Regions from separate parts of the Methylobacterium indicum genome, predicted to be linked through region 3. Evidence: riboswitches for the same ligand, from Rfam matches in the RefSeq annotation. Region 3 holds a riboswitch; each other region holds the start of a gene.
The links. A riboswitch is a leader RNA that binds a small molecule or an ion and turns the genes downstream of it on or off. The one in region 3 is predicted to bind cobalamin.
Positions count from the first base shown of each region.

Region 1: another riboswitch for cobalamin. It lies ahead of miv_RS10090 (TonB-dependent siderophore receptor); the one in region 3 lies ahead of miv_RS06575 (TonB-dependent receptor).
Region 2: another riboswitch for cobalamin. It lies ahead of miv_RS15460 (CbtB domain-containing protein); the one in region 3 lies ahead of miv_RS06575 (TonB-dependent receptor).
Region 4: another riboswitch for cobalamin. It lies ahead of miv_RS12065 (methyltransferase domain-containing protein); the one in region 3 lies ahead of miv_RS06575 (TonB-dependent receptor).

Region 1 is NZ_AP024145.1:2,170,858-2,175,061, forward strand. It holds gene miv_RS10070 (NepR family anti-sigma factor) at 1-45, shown strand, start outside; gene miv_RS10075 (sigma-70 family RNA polymerase sigma factor) at 54-599, shown strand; gene miv_RS10080 (hypothetical protein) at 763-999, shown strand; gene miv_RS10085 (TAXI family TRAP transporter solute-binding subunit) at 1,159-2,118, shown strand; cobalamin riboswitch at 2,217-2,425, shown strand; gene miv_RS10090 (TonB-dependent siderophore receptor) at 2,631-4,204, shown strand, end outside.
Region 2 is NZ_AP024145.1:3,305,034-3,309,237, reverse strand. It holds gene cobW (cobalamin biosynthesis protein CobW) at 73-1,107, opposite strand; gene miv_RS15470 (DUF1636 family protein) at 1,104-1,481, opposite strand; gene miv_RS15465 (CbtA family protein) at 1,478-2,245, opposite strand; gene miv_RS15460 (CbtB domain-containing protein) at 2,330-2,506, opposite strand; cobalamin riboswitch at 2,538-2,741, opposite strand; gene cobU (bifunctional adenosylcobinamide kinase/adenosylcobinamide-phosphate guanylyltransferase) at 2,863-3,375, shown strand; gene cobO (cob(I)yrinic acid a,c-diamide adenosyltransferase) at 3,372-3,977, shown strand; gene miv_RS15445 (prephenate dehydrogenase/arogenate dehydrogenase family protein) at 4,183-4,204, shown strand, end outside.
Region 3 is NZ_AP024145.1:1,413,858-1,418,061, reverse strand. It holds gene miv_RS06575 (TonB-dependent receptor) at 1-1,830, opposite strand, end outside; gene miv_RS33685 (hypothetical protein) at 1,988-2,110, shown strand; cobalamin riboswitch at 2,095-2,295, opposite strand; gene miv_RS06570 (ABC transporter substrate-binding protein) at 2,507-3,733, shown strand; gene miv_RS06565 (aldo/keto reductase) at 3,844-4,204, shown strand, end outside.
Region 4 is NZ_AP024145.1:2,565,585-2,569,788, forward strand. It holds gene miv_RS12060 (TonB-dependent receptor) at 1-782, opposite strand, end outside; gene miv_RS12065 (methyltransferase domain-containing protein) at 782-1,561, opposite strand; cobalamin riboswitch at 1,687-1,901, opposite strand; gene miv_RS12070 (GTP-binding protein) at 2,088-3,302, opposite strand; gene miv_RS12075 (gamma-glutamyltransferase) at 3,433-4,204, shown strand, end outside.

The DNA.
Region 1 (4,204 bases), 760 kb from region 3:
GACGCGCCCGCCGTCGAGCCCACCGGCCAGGAGGACGCGCGATGACATCCGCGATGACACAGGTCGATCCCGAGATGCGCGCGCTCCTGCTCGGCGCGATCCCCGCCCTGCGCGCCTTCGCGTTCTCGCTGACCCGCGACCTCGACCGCAGCGACGACCTGGTGCAGGACACCCTGGTGCGGGCCTGGACCAAGGCCGACAGCTTCACCCCCGGCACCAACCTCTATGCCTGGCTGTTCACCATCCTGCGCAACCTCTTTTATTCCGAGCAGCGCAAGCGCCGTCGCGAGGTCGAGGATGCCGACGGGGTGATGGCCGGCCGCCTCACGGCGCTGCCGGACCAGGAGGCGCGGGTCGAGCTGTCGGCCTTCCAGGCGGCCCTGAGCACCCTGCCGGCGAGCCAGCGCGAGGCGCTGGTGCTGGTGGGCGCCCAGAACTTCACCTACGAGGAGGCGGCCGAGATCTGCGGCGTCGCGGTCGGGACGATCAAGAGCCGGGTGAGCCGGGCGCGCGGCCGGCTGATCGAGCTGCTCGGGATGACCGGCCCGGACGATATCGGCAGCGACGGTGCGACGCTGGCGGCGATGGGTCATTCGTGACCCGGGACGCCCGGCTGGGAGCTTCAGGCGGCCGCCACCGCGCGGCGATCGTCCGGGGCGGCGGGCCGGGACGCCGCACCCTGGAACACTTTCCCAGGCCTCGGGGTTTCGATGACCCGACGGCAGCCGTGCGGCGCTGTCCGTCAACCCGTGGAGTTGGCCGATGCCCCGCCCCTACGAAGCCGTCGCGGATGCGATCCGCACCGCCCGCTCGATCGTCATGCAGGAAGGCTCCGCGATCGCCGTGGCCGCGCGGGCGGGCGACGATGCCGCCCTCGAGGCCGCGAGCTGCGACCTCGTGAGCCGCATCGCCCAGGCGATCCTTGATGCCGAGCAGGAGGCCATGACCCGCAACCTCGTGGCCGCCGATCCGTTCACGACGCGCCGGCTCAGCGCCTGAGGACAGCCGTCGCGCCGGGCACCGAATCGGTTGGTCGGCGGTTGGTGAGGGATCTATGACTCGTCTCGACGCCGCCGATCTCCGGGGCGTGGGACGAGGTCTCGGATGAGTGAGCATCGCCGCGCCGCCCGGAGGTCGAGGCGCCCGTCGCGAGGTCGCGTGATCGCGGTCCTGGCCCTGCTCGGCCTCGCCGGCCCGCCCGCTCATGCCGAGGAACCTCTCGCCGAGAAGCATCGGGCCGGCGAAAACCTGCATCTCGTCCTCGCGACCGCCACGCCGGGTGGCGGGTTTCCGGCCTATGGCGAGGCGCTGGCGGCGGCGATCCGGGAGGTGAACCCGGACATCACCCTCGATCTGCGGGCGAGCAAGGGCTCGACCGAGAACCTCGACCTCCTGCGGAGCGGGCAGGTCGATCTCGGCCTCGTCCAGGGCGAGTACGCCTACGAGGCCCTGGCCGGGCAGGGTGCCGCGCCGGCGATCGCCGTGGTCGCCCCGGTCTACGCGGCGCCCGGCCTGTTCGTGGTGCCGGCGGACGGGCCGGTCACGGCCTTTACCGATCTGCGCGGCCGGCCGGTGGCGCTCGGGACCCGCAGCTCCGGCCTCACCGCCATGGCCCGCACCATCCTGCGCGGCGCCGGGCTCGACCCGGAGCAGGACATCCGCCCGATCCTCCTCGACCATGCCGGAGACGGCCCGGCGATGCTCCGCGACGGGCGCGCCGCGGCGCTGTTCGGCGGCGGCACCGGCTGGCCGGGCTTCCGGGCGGTCGCGCAAGCCCCGGGCGGGGCCCGCTTCCTCGGTCCGCCGGCCGGCGCGATTCCGGCGATCCTGGCCGCGAGCCCGTCCCTGCGCCGCATGACCGTGCCGCCCGCCACCTTCCCGGGCCAGACCGAGGCGATCGACACGGTGGGGTCCTGGAGCTTCGTCCTGGGCAAGCCCGGCCTCGATCCGGCGGCCGTCGCCCGTCTCGTCGCGGCGATCGACAAGGCGAAGCCGGCGCTCGCCCGGCGCCTGCCGAACGAGCGGCCGAGCGATCCCCGGGACCTCGCGGCCGCCGTCCCGGCGGAGTGGCTCCACCCGGCCACGGCCTCCTACCTGCGACAGACCGACCAGCCCTGACCCCGACGGCGCGCAACCCCGTGTGTTTCCACGGACACAAAGCGCGCAACGTTATTACAATTCGCATCTGGCATATTGCTGCCGCCGGACTGTCATGGCATGGCTGTTGCCGCCAAGGTTCCCCGGGCGTCATGCCCGCGGGCTAAGAGGGAACTCGGTGAGCTCGTCGCGAGCGATGCCGAGGCTGCCCCCGCAACTGTGAGCGGAGAGATCCCGCCGCCGACGGTCACTGGTGCGCTGCACCGGGAAGGCCAGGCGGGAGCGACGATCCGCGAGCCAGGAGACCTGCCTTCGGTACGCGCCGCGTTTCGGCGCGGTCACGTCCTGCGGGCGGTGCGGCCCGGGGGAGCGCCCGGATCCGGCTGCCGCGCGACAGGTGCGGGGCAGGGCCCGTCGCTCGCTCGAACCGTACGGCACGGCAACTTCGAGTGTGTTTCGTGAGAACCCGTTCGCGTCTCCCCACCCCCGCACGCTCCCGCCGTCGTCATCCCGGCGCCGCCCTGGCGGGCGCGATGGCATTCGGCCTCGCGGCACAGCCGGCGGGCGCCCAGGAGAGCATCGCCCTCGACGAGGTGGTGGTGGAGGGGGCCGCCCCGGCGCCGGGCCGGCCGATACCCGCGAGCACCGCCGCCGGCACGATCGGCCTCATCGGTCCGAGTGCGGGCTTCCGGGCCGACCGGGCGGTCAGCAGCACCAAGACCGACACGCCCCAGCGCGACGTGCCGCAGGTCGTCACCGTGGCGCCGCGGGAGGTCATCACCGATCTCGCCGCCACCCGCGTCGATCGGGTCCTGACCTACACGCCGGGCGTCGCCCTGCAGAACAATTTCGGCGGGCTGACTATCTTCAGCTACGCCATCCGGGGCGTGACCACCTCGGAACTGTACAAGAACGGATTCCCGCTCAACCGCGGCTTCCCGCCGCCGCCCGACACCCAGAACGTCGAGCGGATCGAGGTGCTGAAGGGTCCCGGCGGCGGCCTGTTCGGGCGCAGCGACCCGGGCGGCCTCGTCAACATCATCACCAAGCAGCCGACGCGCGAACGCTTCGTCGAGATGGGCGGGCTGTGGGGCTCGTTCGAGGAGGTCCGCGGCACGGTCGATTCCGGCGGTGCGCTCAACGAGGACGGCACGCTCCTCTACCGCTTCAACCTCGCGGCCGGGCGCCAGAACAGCTTCCGCGATTTCGTCGACGGCGACCGGCTGTTCGTCGCTCCCGTCGTGAGCTGGCAGATCACGCCCGACACGAAAGTGACGGTCGAGACCGAGTTCCTGCGCAACCGCACGGTGTTCGACCGCGGCGTCATCGCGATCGACAACCGGCTCGGCTTCCTGCCGATCTCGCGCTTCCTCGGCGAGCCGGGCCAGAGCATCTACCAGACCAACGACTCGATGCAGATCCGGGTCGACCACCGCTTCGACGCCGACTGGCAGATGCGGCTTGCCACCTATCTCAACTCCAACTCGCTCACCGGCGAGGCGGTCGAGGTGCGGGGCATCGCCGCCGACAACCGCACCGTCCTGCGCGACCGCAACTACCGCAACTACCGCGCCGACATCGCGCTCGGCCAGGCCGAACTGGTCGGGCGCTTCGACACCGCCGGGATCGGCCATACTTTGCTGCTCGGCTTCGAGCGCGAGAGCACCGACGGCACCTACCAGCAGATCCGCTCCAATACCCGCCAGAACCCGTATTCGCTCGACATCTACGCCCCGGTCTACGGCCGGCCGCTTCCGAACTACACGCGCCAGACCAACGGCTTCGAGCAGGTCACCAACACCGCGCTCTACGCCCAGGACCAGATCGCGCTGTCGCCCGAGTGGAAGGCGATGGTCGGCGTGCGGTTCGATTTCTTCGAGCAGGCGTTCCGCGAGCGCACCACCGGGGTCCGGAACGACCAGACCTACTTTGCCGCCACGCCCCGCGCCGGCCTCGTCTACCAGCCGCTGCCGGAGCTGTCGCTCTACGCCAATGTCGGCACGAGCTTCCGGCCGAATATCGGGCCGGACGCCGCGGCCTCGTCGTTCAACGGCCCGTTCGCGCCGGAGACCGGCCTCGGCTACGAGGTCGGCACCAAGCTCGACCT
Region 2 (4,204 bases), 1.9 Mb from region 3:
GCTTCTTCCCGGCATGGACGGCCCGTCGCAGTCTGCGAGACCCGGTACGCCGGAACCGGCGTACCGTTTCCGTCAGCCCTTCAGCGCCGCCGTCACCGCCGCCTTGTCGAAGCCCGTGAGCCCGATCACCACCAGCGTGCCGTCGCGGTGCTCGGCCGGGCGCCAGGGACGGTCGTAGTGGTGCGCGACGCGGCGGCCCACGCCCTGGACGACGAGGCGCATCGGCTTGTCGGCGACGGCGCAGAAACCCTTGATGCGCAGCACGCCGGCGACCTCGGCCGCCTTGGCGACGCGGGCGGCGAGGTCCTCGGGCGAGCCCGCGGCCGCGACGGGGATCGCCACGCTCTCGAAGTCGTCGTGATCGTGGTCTTCCTCCGTCTCGTGATGCGAGGGCCGGGCCGCGAGGTCGTCCTCGGCGGCCGCGTTGAGGCCCAGCAGCACGCGGGGATCCAGCGCCCCGTGGGCGGTCTCGACGAGCTTGACGGCACGCGGCAGGTGCGCCTCGACCTCGGCGCGGACGCGCGCCCGCTCGCCCTCGTCGAGGAGGTCGGACTTGTTCATCACCACGAGGTCGGCGCAGAGGAGCTGGTCCTCGAAGACCTCCTCCAGCGGGTTCTCGTGGTCGACGCTGGCATCGGCCGCACGCTGCGCGGCCAGCGCCTCCGGATCGTCCGCGAAGGCGCCCGAGGCCACCGCCGGGCCGTCCACCACCGCCACCACGCCGTCGACGGTCACCCGCGAGCGGATCGCCGGCCAGTTGAAGGCCTGGACGAGGGGCTTGGGCAGGGCGAGGCCGGAGGTCTCGATCAGGATGTGCTCCGGCGGCTCCGGCCGGTCGAGGAGCGTGTTGAGCGCCGGCACGAAGTCGTCGGCGACGGTGCAGCAGATGCAGCCGTTCGGCAACTCCACCACCGCGTCGGCGTCGCAGCCCGGGATGCCGCATTCGGCGAGCAGGGACCCGTCGAAGCCGACATCGCCGAACTCGTTGACGATGATGGCGAGCCGCCGGCCGTCGTTGTGCTCGATCGCGTGGCGCACCAGCGTCGTCTTGCCGGCGCCGAGGAAGCCCGTGACGATGGTGCAGGGGATCTTGTTGAGGATGGTCATGCGTTCACCGGCGCGGGAGGGATGCGGGCGACGACACCCTTGCGGAACTCCTGCGGACGCTCGCGCCAGGGCACGATTCCGTCCGGCGTCCCGGCATAGAGGCCGATGCCGTCGAGGATGATGTCGGCGGAGGTCGCCGGGTCGAGGTCGCCGTAGACGTAGGTCCAGCGGCCGGGGCTCGCGACCGCGACCGTGCAGGACCGCTTGCAGACCGAGAGGCATTCCACCGGCTCGATCGTGACCGGCGCGCCGGGCCGGGCGGCCAGCGCTGCGGCCAGCGCGTCATGCAGGCGGGCCCCGGCGCGGGGGCCGTCGGCCGGATCGGCGGCGTCGCGGCAGGTGGTGCAGACGTAGAGGACAACCGGATCACTCATGCCGCCACCCCGCTGCGGACGGGATGCCCCGTCCGCCCTGCCACGGCGCCCCAGGCCCAGCCGAAGGCGAGGCCGAGCACCGCCCAGAAGGCGAAGCCGATGGCGAGCGACCGGGCGGCGAACTGCGCCGCGAAGACCGGCGGCATGGCGGAGATTTCTTCCGGCCCGTGCGGCGCGCCCCAGACATGCGGCGCGACGAGGAGGGCGAGGCCGATGCCGATCGCCGCCGGGCCGCGGCGGATCGCGATCAGGTAGAGGCCGGCCGCCGTGGCGAGGGCGGTCGCCACCCACCAGAGCTGGCGCGATTCGAGGCCCGCCGCGGCGATGCCGGGCAGTTCCGGCGGCAGCCCGATCGCGGGAGCGAGGCCGGCGGCCAGGAAGCCGCCGATGCCGAACTTGAGCGCTTCGCCCGGCGTCACGGTGCGGCCGGTCGCGACCAGGACGGCGCCGAGCAGCAAGGCGTAGCCGACGCCGCTCACCAGGGTGGCGAGGGCCGTGAAGGCGAGGCGCGGCAGGCCGGGGGCGGGCTGCCATTGCGGCTCGCCGCCATGGTCGTGGCCGGCCTGGTCGTGTCCGGCATGGGCCAGCACGATCAGCGGGTTGGACAAGGCCCTGCCGGCGAGAGCCGGCCCGGCGGTCTCGGCCGTTTCGTACTTCTCCGCCGCCAGGATCAGCGGCGAGGTGAGGGCGAATTGCAGCACGGACGCCACGCAGGCGGCCAGGAAGCCGGCGACCAGGGCCGCGGCGAGCAGTCGTTTCGTCATGGGATCCCCTGCACGACCAACGGGAAACGGGCCCGCACCCCGTGAAGGGCGCAGGCCGCGCAGCCGCGTTCGGTCAGTCCCTGGTCAGTGGCAGGGGAAGTTGGCGGAGTGGCGCCAGTCGTGCGCGGCGTTGTGCAGGGCGACCACGGGCGCGAAGCCGGAGACGAACAGCAGACCGACGCCGAGGGTGGCGGCCAGGAGGACGGCGCTCAGGCGCTCGCCGACCAGGGCGGGGGAGAGGGAACGGGTGATCGCGACCATGACGAAACTCCTGCCGCCCCACCGGCGGCGTCGAGAGGAAAGGATGACGGCAGGTCTCCTGGCTCGCGGGCTCTCAACACCGGCCCACCGCCTTCCCGGATCGCTCCAGTGGCCGATGGCGGGCCGTAATCGTCCGCTCACAGTTGCGGGGGCAGCCGCGGCAGGCCGGAACGATCCCGGTTTCCGCGTTCCCTTTTCACCTCGTGACCGAGGCACCGTCGCGAAGACCCTAGCGGCTCGCCTGCGGGCTTGCAATCGCCGCCCCGTCCCCCGACACCCCCCATTCGATGGATTTCCACCCGACCCCCGCGCCCGAGGAGAGTTCCGTGCCGGACGAGACCCGCGCCGCGCCGCGCCTGACCCTGGTGCTGGGTGGCGCCCGCTCGGGCAAGAGCGCCTATGCCGAGGGGCTGGTCTCGGCGCGGGCCGGCCCCTGGCTCTACGTCGCGACGGCGCAGGGGTGGGACGACGAGATGCGCGAGCGCATCGCCCTGCACCGCGCCCGCCGACCGCCGCCCTGGGAGACCGTGGATGCGCCGCGCGATCTCGCCGGGGCGATCCGCCGGGCGCCGCCGGGCCGGCCGGTGCTGGTCGATTGCCTGACGCTCTGGCTCACCAATGCGATGCTGGACGAGGAGGCCGACCTCGCCGCCGAGGTCGCGGCGCTGCTCGCGGCCTGCGCCGCGGCGCCCGGGCCCCTGGTGCTGGTCTCGAACGAGGTCGGGTTCGGCATCGTGCCCGAGAACGCGCTCGCCCGCCGGTTCCGCGACGAGGCCGGCCGCCTGCACCAGCGCTTGGGCGCGCTCGCCGACCGGGTGGTGCTGGTGGTGGCGGGCCTGCCCATGACGATCAAGGGAGAGACGCAATGAGCGACGACGAGGCGGCGCGCCACCGCGCCAAGATGGAGAAGCGCAAGGCGGTCCAGGACGCCGAAGTGGCGGGCAAGACCATCGAGAAGGGCCTGCTCATCGTCCATACCGGCCCCGGCAAGGGCAAATCGACGGCGGCCTTCGGGCTGATGCTGCGGGCGCTCGGCCGCGGCTGGCGGGTCGGGGTGGTGCAGTACATCAAGGGCGCCTGGGAGACCGGCGAGCGGTTCGCCCTCGACCGGTTCGCCGACCAGGTCGAGTGGCACACGATGGGGGAGGGCTTCACCTGGGAGACCCAGGACCGCGACCGCGACGTGGCCGCCGCCCGCGCCGCCTGGGCGACGACCGAGGCGCTGATGGCCGATCCGGCGATCCGGCTCCTCGTCCTCGACGAGCTCAACATCGCGCTGCGCTACGACTACCTGCCGCTGGCGGACGTGGTGGAGGCCCTGAGCCGGCGCCGGCCCGACCTGCACGTCGTGGTGACGGGCCGCAACGCCAAGCCGGAGCTGATCGCCGCCGCCGATCTCGTGACCGAGATGACCCTCGTCAAGCATCACTTCACGGCCGGTGTGAAGGCGCAGGAGGGTATCGAGTTCTAACGGGGCAGAGCCCGATTGACGGCGCCGGCCGGCGGGAGCTACAGGCTCGGCCATGACCAGCGCCCTCCCGACCGGACTCTATCCCGCGCCGCAGCCTTAAGCGGCGGAGTGCTCGTCATTTCTCAACCGCTGCGACGTGTCGGCGGTTGAGGCTTTCCCCCCAAGGTCCAGGCCCGCCGACCTCGCCCATCCCCGAGGTCTTCCCGTGCCGTTTTCCCTCGATCCTC
Region 3 (4,204 bases):
CTTGCCGGCGAACGACACCAGGCCCGCATCGGTGTTCTGCGAGAAGGTGTCGTAGCGGGCCTTCAGCAGCGCGGTGTTGGCCTCGATGCGCCAGGCGTCCGAGATCTGGTAGGCGAAGGCGACCTCGACGCCGCGGGAGGACTGGCTGCCGACCTGCGCCACCTCGGTCGGCCGGCCGGGGATCGGCGAGAGCAGGTTGTCCTTGGCGATGTGGTAGGCCGCCACCGTCCACTCGCCGCGGCCATCGTCGAACAGGCCCTTCGCGCCGGCCTCGACCTGCTCGCCGGTGGCGAGCCGGAACTGCGATTGCGGCACGCTGGTGGTGATCAGGCTGCCGAGCGGGTCGGCGGCGGTGGCGTATTGCGCGTAGAGCGCGAAATCCGGAACCGGGGTGTAGACGGCGCCGACCCGGAAACTCGTCGAGTCGAAGGTCTTTTCGAACGCGGCCCCTGCGAGCGGCCGGTTCACCGCCACCGTCGGTGCGTCGTAGCGCACCCCCGTCACCAGGGCGAGCTGGGGCGAGAATTCGAGCCGGTTCTCGGCGAAGACCGAGGCCTGGCGGGTGCGCGACACGATGTCGGTGCGGGTGCCCGCTACGTTGATGAAGGAGCCGGGGACCGGGTTGAACGGGTCGACCGCGCTCTCGCCGCCGAACGGCGCATTGCTGTCGCGCCGGAACGCGATGTGGTTGACGTCGAAGCCGACGACGGTGCTGGTCTTGAAGCCGAACAGGCTGCCCCGGAACGTCGCGTCGAGCCGGTTCCCGATCTGCTCCTCGTGGTGGAAGATCTCGATGTAGTCGCTGCGGCCGATCAGGCCGGTCGCCGGCTGGTAGGTGTACTGCTCGACGTCGCGCCAGTGCCGCTCGGTCGAGAGCCGGTAGGCGGTGTTGCGCACCGTGATGTCGGCGGTGGGGTTCCACTCGGTGCGCAGCTGCGTCCAGTTGTCGAACCAGGCGATCTGCGAATCCCGGATGTTGTAGTTGGTGAAACGCAGCCGGTCGGGCACCCGGTTGCCGACGAGCGGCGAGCCCCAGTAGCGGGTCGGCTCGTTGTAGCCGAGATCGTGCGAGAGGCTGACGGTCAGGTCGGGCGTCACCCGCCAGGTCATCGCCGCCGAGAGGGCGAGGTTGCGGAAATCGCCGTCGGGCTTGACCCAGCCGTCGGCCCGGTTGCCGCTGAGGTTGATCCGGTAGGCCAGGTCCTCGCCGACCGGGCCGCCGCTGTCGAGGGCGAGCCGCCCCACGCCGTCCGAGCCGATTGCCGCCCGCGCCTCGCCGATCGCGGCGAAGACCGGCTTCTTCGGCACCACGTTGATGATGCCGCCGATCGCGCCCTCGCCGTAGAGCACCGAGGCGGGCCCGCGCAAAACCTCGATCCGCTCCGCCGACCAGGTGTCGAACGGGAAGGTCACGGTGCCGACCCCGACATAGAGCCGGGTGCCGTCGTAGAGCTGCTGCACCGAGCTCGGCCCGACGAAGCCGCGGCTGGCGAAGGACAGGTTGCCGTTGCCGGGCCCGGCGACGCTGGTGATGCCGACGGCGTTCTGGGTCACCGCCTCCTCGACGGTGTTCTGGCCCCGGGCCCGGATCGTCTCGCCGCCGATGACGTCGAGGCTCGCCGGGGTCTCGAGCGGGGTGAGGCCGAGGCGGCTGCCGGAACGCGCCGGCGTCGCGAGGTTGAGGCCGGGAGCCGCCACCTCGCGGCTCCGGCGGCCGGCGACGTCGATGGCATCGAGCGGGAGTTCGTCGGCCAGTGCGGGGATTGCGCCCAGCAGCGGAGCGGCGAGGGCGGCGACGGGGACGAGGTGGGAGACGCGACGGGGGGACATGCGGAGTTCCGGGGCAGGCGTGCGCCTCGTCCCTATCCGAGCCCATCGAAAATGTAACGTTATATAGTCACATTTCGTCCTTCCGCGCCGCCGCCGTAATGGGACGGCACGCGGGCCGTGCACCGAACCGGCGGGTGACGGAAGGAGGGCGGAGGACATGCGGGACGTGACGCGGCTGTGGCACGTCACCGCGAACGACGGCGCGACGCAGGCTCTTCGCCTGCGCCTCGACACCCATCGGGACACCCCGCCCGACGTGCTCGCGTGTGACCACGGCTGACGGCAGGTCTCCTGGCTCACGGGTCCTCGCCGTCCATCGTCTTCCCAGGGACCGTTGCTGGTTCCCAGTGACGTTCGTGATGGAAAGCTCGCCGCTTACAGTTGCGGGGGCAGCCGCGGCCTCGGGCGAGCCCTCACCGCGTTCCCTTTTGATCCCCGGAGGGAACCGTCGGCGGCGAGCTTAGCCATTCGGCAACGAAGGAGCAACCGTCTCCGACCCCGCGAGATGCGAACGCGAACGGCGCGACGGACCCTGCCGATGCACCCCTCAGCTTTCTCAACCACGCCGCGCGATCCCGCATCGACGCCGCCCCGCACCCCTGACATACAGAAGCCCGAACGGCCCGCGCGGGCCGCGAATAAGCTCTGACAAGAAACTCCCTGGGAGGATCCCTCGATGTCGTTCCGCTCTCGGGCCGCCGGTCTCGCCGGCCTCGCCCTGTCGCTGGCTCTGGGCACCTCCGCGGGCACCTCCGCCCTGGCGCAGGACGCCAAGGCGCCGATCAAGATCGGCGTGCTCAGCGACATGAGCGGGCCCTTCGCCGACCAGGCCGGTACCGGCTCGGTCACGGCGGCGCAGCTCGCCGTCGAAGATTTTTCGAAGGAGGCCGGCGAGCTGAAGGTCGAGGTCGTCTCGGCCGATCACCAGAACAAGCCCGATATCGGGCTGGCCACCGCCCGGCGCTGGCTCGACCAGGAGGGCGTCTCGACCATCGTCGACCTGCCGAACTCGGCGGTGGCGCTGGCGGTCTCGAACCTGATGCGCGAGCGGCACCGGGTGGCGCTGGCCTCCAGCGCGCTGACCTCCGACCTCACCGGCAAGGCCTGCGCGCCGACCACCGTGCAATGGGTCTCCGACACCTGGGCGCAGGGCTCCGCCACCGCGCGGGCCATCGCCGCGCGCGGCGGCAAGTCGTGGTACTTCGTCACCGTCGATTACGCGCTCGGCCACGCGCTGGAGCGCGACGCGACCGTGGCGCTCAAGGCCGCCGGCGGGACCGTGAAGGGCTCGAGCAAGCACCCGCTCAATGCCGGCGACTTCGCCTCGCCGCTGCTCTCGGCCCAGGGCTCGGGCGCGCAGGTGCTGGCGCTCGCCGATACCGGCGCCGACATGATCAACGCCGTCAAGCAGGCGGCGGAGTTCGGCGTGATGCCGCAGATGCGGCTCGCCGCGCTGTTCGTGCAGCTCTCCGACACCCATGCGCTGGGCCTCAAGGCGGCGCAGGGGCTCCAGCTCGCCAGCGCCTTCTACTGGGACCGCACCGACGGCACCCGCGCCTTCGCCAAGCGCTTCGCCGAGCGGATGAACGGCCGGATGCCGACCGAGAACCATGCCGGCGTCTATTCCTCGACCCTGGCCTACCTCCGGGCGGTGCGCGACACCGGCACGATCGAGGGCGAGAAGGTCGTGGCGGCGATGCGCGAGAAGCCGATCACCGATCCGCTCTTCGGCACCGTCACGGTTCGCCAGGACGGCCGCGCCGTGCACGACGTCTTCCTGTACGAGGTGAAGAGCCCGGCCGAGAGCAAGGGTCCGTACGACTACTACAAGCTCCTCGACACCGTGCCGGGCGACCAGGCCTTCCGGCCGATGGCCGACGGCGGCTGCCCGCTGGTGAAGTAGGCGGGACGCGCCAGGCCTCCGGCTCGACTTCGGCGGGCCCCGACCCAGATCAGGGGCTCGCACCCCTGCAGGGGCGCGAGCCCCTGTTAGGCCCCGCCGAGAGTGTTCCCATGTCCGACGCCGTCCTGACCCTGAACGACGGGAAGCGCATCCCCCAGCTCGGCTTCGGGGTGTGGCGGCTCGAGAACGAGGAGGCGCCGGCGATCGTCGGGGCGGCGCTGGAGGCCGGCTACCGCTCGATCGACACCGCGGCGGTCTACGGCAACGAGGCCGGGGTCGGCCGCGCCATCGCGGCCTCCGGGTTGAACCGGGAAGACATCTTCGTCGCCACCAAGGTCTGGAACGACCGCCACGGCTACGACGAGACCCTGCGGGCCTGCGAGGATTCGCTCGCCCGCCTCGGCCTCGACCACGTCGATCTCTACCTCGTGCACTGGCCGGTGCCGCAGCGCGGCGCCTATCTCGACACCT
Region 4 (4,204 bases), 1.2 Mb from region 3:
TCCCGGCTGTAGAGGTTGCCGCCGGAACCGCGGAACCCGACGCCGTAGATCCCGTCCGTGCGCAAAGTGAATTCGACGCGCTGGTTCGGGTCGATCTGGAGGCCCAGAGCCCCGGCGATCCCCATGCGGTTCCACTGGGTGTTGGCCATGCGGTCGCCGGAACCGGCGACGTAATCGTCGCGCTTGCCGCCCGAGACGCCGAGATAATAGTCGAACGGCCCGACCACGCCGCCGGTCTGGGCCCGGCCCTGGGCGAGGCCCCAGACGCCGCCGATCCCCTCGACCAGGGTCCCGGGCGCGGTCCGCCCGGTCTTCAGGATGATGTTGATCACGCCGCCGATATTCTGGCTGCCGTAGATCACCGAGGAGGGACCGCGCACGATCTCGATGCGCTCGACATCGGCGATCGAGAGCTTGGAGAGGTTGGCGGTGCCGGCGCGCCGGCCGTTCATCAGGACCAGGACCTGGCTGCGGAAATCCTTGCCCTGGCCGTCCGTGGCCCCGCCCCGGATGTTGATCGAGGTCTGGCCCGGGGTCCATTCCGAGAAGAAGCCAACGGCATTCTCGGCCAGGACGTCGGTGACGGACTTCCCCGTGGAGTTCTCGATCGTCGTGTGGTCGATGACCTGCACGGTGCCGGCGATCGCGGAGCGCGGCTCCGGCCGGCCGGTCGCCGTGACGACGATCTCGTCGAGGCGGAGGTCGGCCCGGTCCTGTGCGACGGCCGGCGCCGGCAGCGCGCAACCGAAAGCCAGCGCGACCGCCCGGAAACGACGGGACATCACGACGCCTTCCTCCATACGAGAACGGCCGAGCTGCGCGGCACGCTGAGGCGGTGGCCGCCGGGAACCGCCTCGGCCTGGGGCGAGAGATGGTCGGACAGGGCGGCACGGCGCGCGTCGCCGGCCAGCCACCCGAGCCGGTCGGCGAGATGGGCGGCGATGCCCGGCACGCTCGGTACGGTCGCCCGGAAGGTCCAGTCGACCCGGGCGACGATCGCCGGTCGGTCGCCGGCGGGCAGGCTCCCCAGGACGATCTCGACCCCCGGGGTCTCATCCTCGCCGTGCCATTCGCGGGGCAGGCAGCCCGCGAGGCAGAGGCCGCGGGGACCGGCCTGCGCCGGGACCACCCAGGCGACGTCGCGGCGCGCCCAGGCGCGGCAGCGTGCGAGGAACGGGACCGGCTCGGCGAGCGGCCCGGCCATGTTGGCGGCGAGCACCGTGTCGGCGCATCCGTCCGGCAGATCGGCCTCCTGCCAGCCTGCCGGCACGAGGGCCGGCGGCGGCGCGAGCGCCCGCAGGCGGGCCTGCATGACCGGCGCCGGCTCGACCGCGATCCAGGCCGCGCCGGGGTCGCGCAGGGCCGCGCCGAGCTGCCCGCCGCCGGCGCCGACATCGAGGAGGTCGCCGACCCGCGGCAGGGCCGCCCGCAGCAGCGGGGCGAGGCGGGCGACGTAATCGGAGCCGTCGATGCCGGAGGCGTAGAGGGCGAGCGGATTGACCCCGCCCTCGGCATCGGCGGCGCGAAGCGGCCCGCCGGGGGGCCCTGAGATGTTTTCCACGTCCGATGGTCCTTCCCCGAACCGTCTTGAGAGAGGATCGTGGGGGGGCGACCGTGGACGCGAGACACGCGCGGCCGGACACCGGCAGCGCAGGACGCGCGACCCGCCGGGACTCCCCGCCCACGAGACGAAACAGGGTCAGGGCAGGTCTCCTGGCTCGCGGGTCGCCGCCATCCGTCCGGCCTTCCCGGCGCTCGCGCACCAGTGACCCCGATCGACGGATGGCTCGCCGCTTACAGTTGCGGGGACAGCTCCGGCCTGGGCGCGAGGACGCGCCGCACCGGATTCCCTCTTAGCCCGCCATCCGGAGATGACGGGAACCTTGACCGGTCACCGTCGTCGGGGATCGTTCACCCCGCTGTCAACCGCCCGGAACGTCCCCCGAGGGAGCAGGCTCGGACAGGTTTCGTCCGTTGCGATCGTGTAACGGATCGTCTCCGTCCCGGGCCGGCCCGGAGTCGCGCGTCTTGCTTTCGCGTCTCGGCCCCGCCCGGCAAGGCCGCCCGGCGATCGGAGGTCCCTCGGCTCACTGCCCCCAGACCGGGAACGGATCGTCGAGCCATTTCTGGGACTTCGTCAGCCCGGTCGTGACGCTGCCGACGAGGCAGGGATCGAGGGCGGCCCGGATCGCCGCCTCGTCCATGTCGGGGCCGCCGATGAACACGATCTCCTGGCGCCGGTCGCCCCAGCTCGGGGTCCAGTGCCGGCGCATCAGGGATGCGAATTCCTCGCTGGTGGGCCAGCGCGCCTTGGGCACCGCGGCCCACCAGGCGCCGAGCCCCTCGGTGCGGGTGATCCGTCCGGCGATCGAGAGCTCGCCGATCCAGTCCGGGCGCGAGGCGATCCAGAAATGACCCTTGGCCCGGATCACGCCCGGGAAGCCGCGCGCGACGAGGTCGTGGAACTTGCGCGGATGCAGGGGGCGGCGGGCCCGGAAGACGAAGCTGCGGATGCCGTATTCCTCGGTCTCCGGCACGTGCTTGGCGAAGTCGAACAGCTCGCGGTACCAGAGCGGATGGGTCTGCGACCGCTCCTCGCTGTAGAGGCCGGTCTCCAGCACCTCCGCCAGGGGGACGCGGCCATGGCTCGCCGGGACGATGCGCGCATCGGCATTGAGGCCGCGCACGACCCGGATCACCCGGGCCCGCTCCTCCGCCGTGACGTCGTCCACCTTATTGACCACCACGACGTCGGCGAACTCGATCTGCTCGACGAGGAGATCGACCAGGGTGCGGGCATCCTCCTCGCCGGCCGTCTCGCCGCGGTCGCGCAGGAAGTCGCGCGAGTCGTAATCCGTCAGCAGGTTCACGGCGTCGACCACCGTCACCATCGTGTCGAGCCGCGCGACATCCGACAGGCTCGCGCCGTCCTCGCCGCGGAAGTCGAAAGTCGCCGCGATGGGCAGGGGCTCGGCGATGCCGGTTCCCTCGATCAGGAGATAGTCGAAGCGTCCGTCCTCGGCGAGGCGGCGCACCTCGGCCAGGAGATCGTCGCGCAGGGTGCAGCAGATGCAGCCGTTGGTCATCTCGACCAGCCGCTCCTCGGTCCGGGACATCTCGCCGCCGCCGGCGCGGACGAGATCGGCATCGATGTTCACCTCGCTCATGTCGTTGACGATCACGGCGACGCGACGGCCCTCGCGATTGTTGAGGATGTGATTGAGCAGCGTGGTCTTGCCGGCTCCGAGGAAGCCGGACAGGACCGTGACGGGAAGGCGCCGGAGCGAGGAAACGTCGACCATCGCTTCGATATGTTATAACGTTGCAAATCCGTCAAGCGGTGGATCCGCGATCTCGGCGGTGCTCGCCCTTGGCCCGGCGCGGTCGAGCCGCCACACTGCCGTTGTTAGCGGCTCAGGCCTGGGGAGACGGATGCCGGCCCACGATCACGCACCCTACCGGACGCAGAACTGGATCCTGGAGAAGCCGGGCGCGTCGGGCCGTCACGGGCTCGTCGTCGCCCAGAACCGCGAGGCCGCCGAGGCCGGGGCCGCGATCCTTCAGGCGGGCGGAAACGCCGCCGACGCGGCCGTCGCCACGGCGCTGGCGCTGGCGGCGGTCGAGCCCTGGAACAGTGGGCTCGGCGGCATCGGCTTCGCGCTCGTGCTGCCGCCCGGCGCGAACCGGGCCACGGTCGTCGATTTCGGGCCGGTCTCGAGCCGCAACACGCGGGCCGCCGACTACCCCCTCACGGGGCGGACGAAGCGCGACCTGTTCACCTGGCCGGAGGTCGAGGGCGACCGCAACGTCCACGGCCCGCTCTCGTTCTGCATCCCCTCCGCGGTGGCGGGCTACGCGCGGCTGCACGAGGCGTTCGGGACCGGCACTCCGGTGGCGGATCTCCTCGCGCCGGCCCTGCGGCTCGCGCGCCGGGGCCTCGCCCAGGACTGGTTCGCCACCCTCAAGATCGCCTCCTCGGCCTCCGTGCTGCGGCTCTACGAGGAGAGCGCCCGCCTCTACCTGCCGGGCGGCCTGCCGCCGGTCCCGCCCTACCAGGGCGTGCCGGGCTTCCTGCCGCTCGGGCGTCTCGCCGAGACGCTGGAGCGGCTGGCGGAGGCGGGCCTGCGGGATTTCTACGAGGGCGGAATCGCCCGCGATCTCGCCGCCGACATCGCGGCGCTCGGCGGCGTCGTGGACCGGGAGG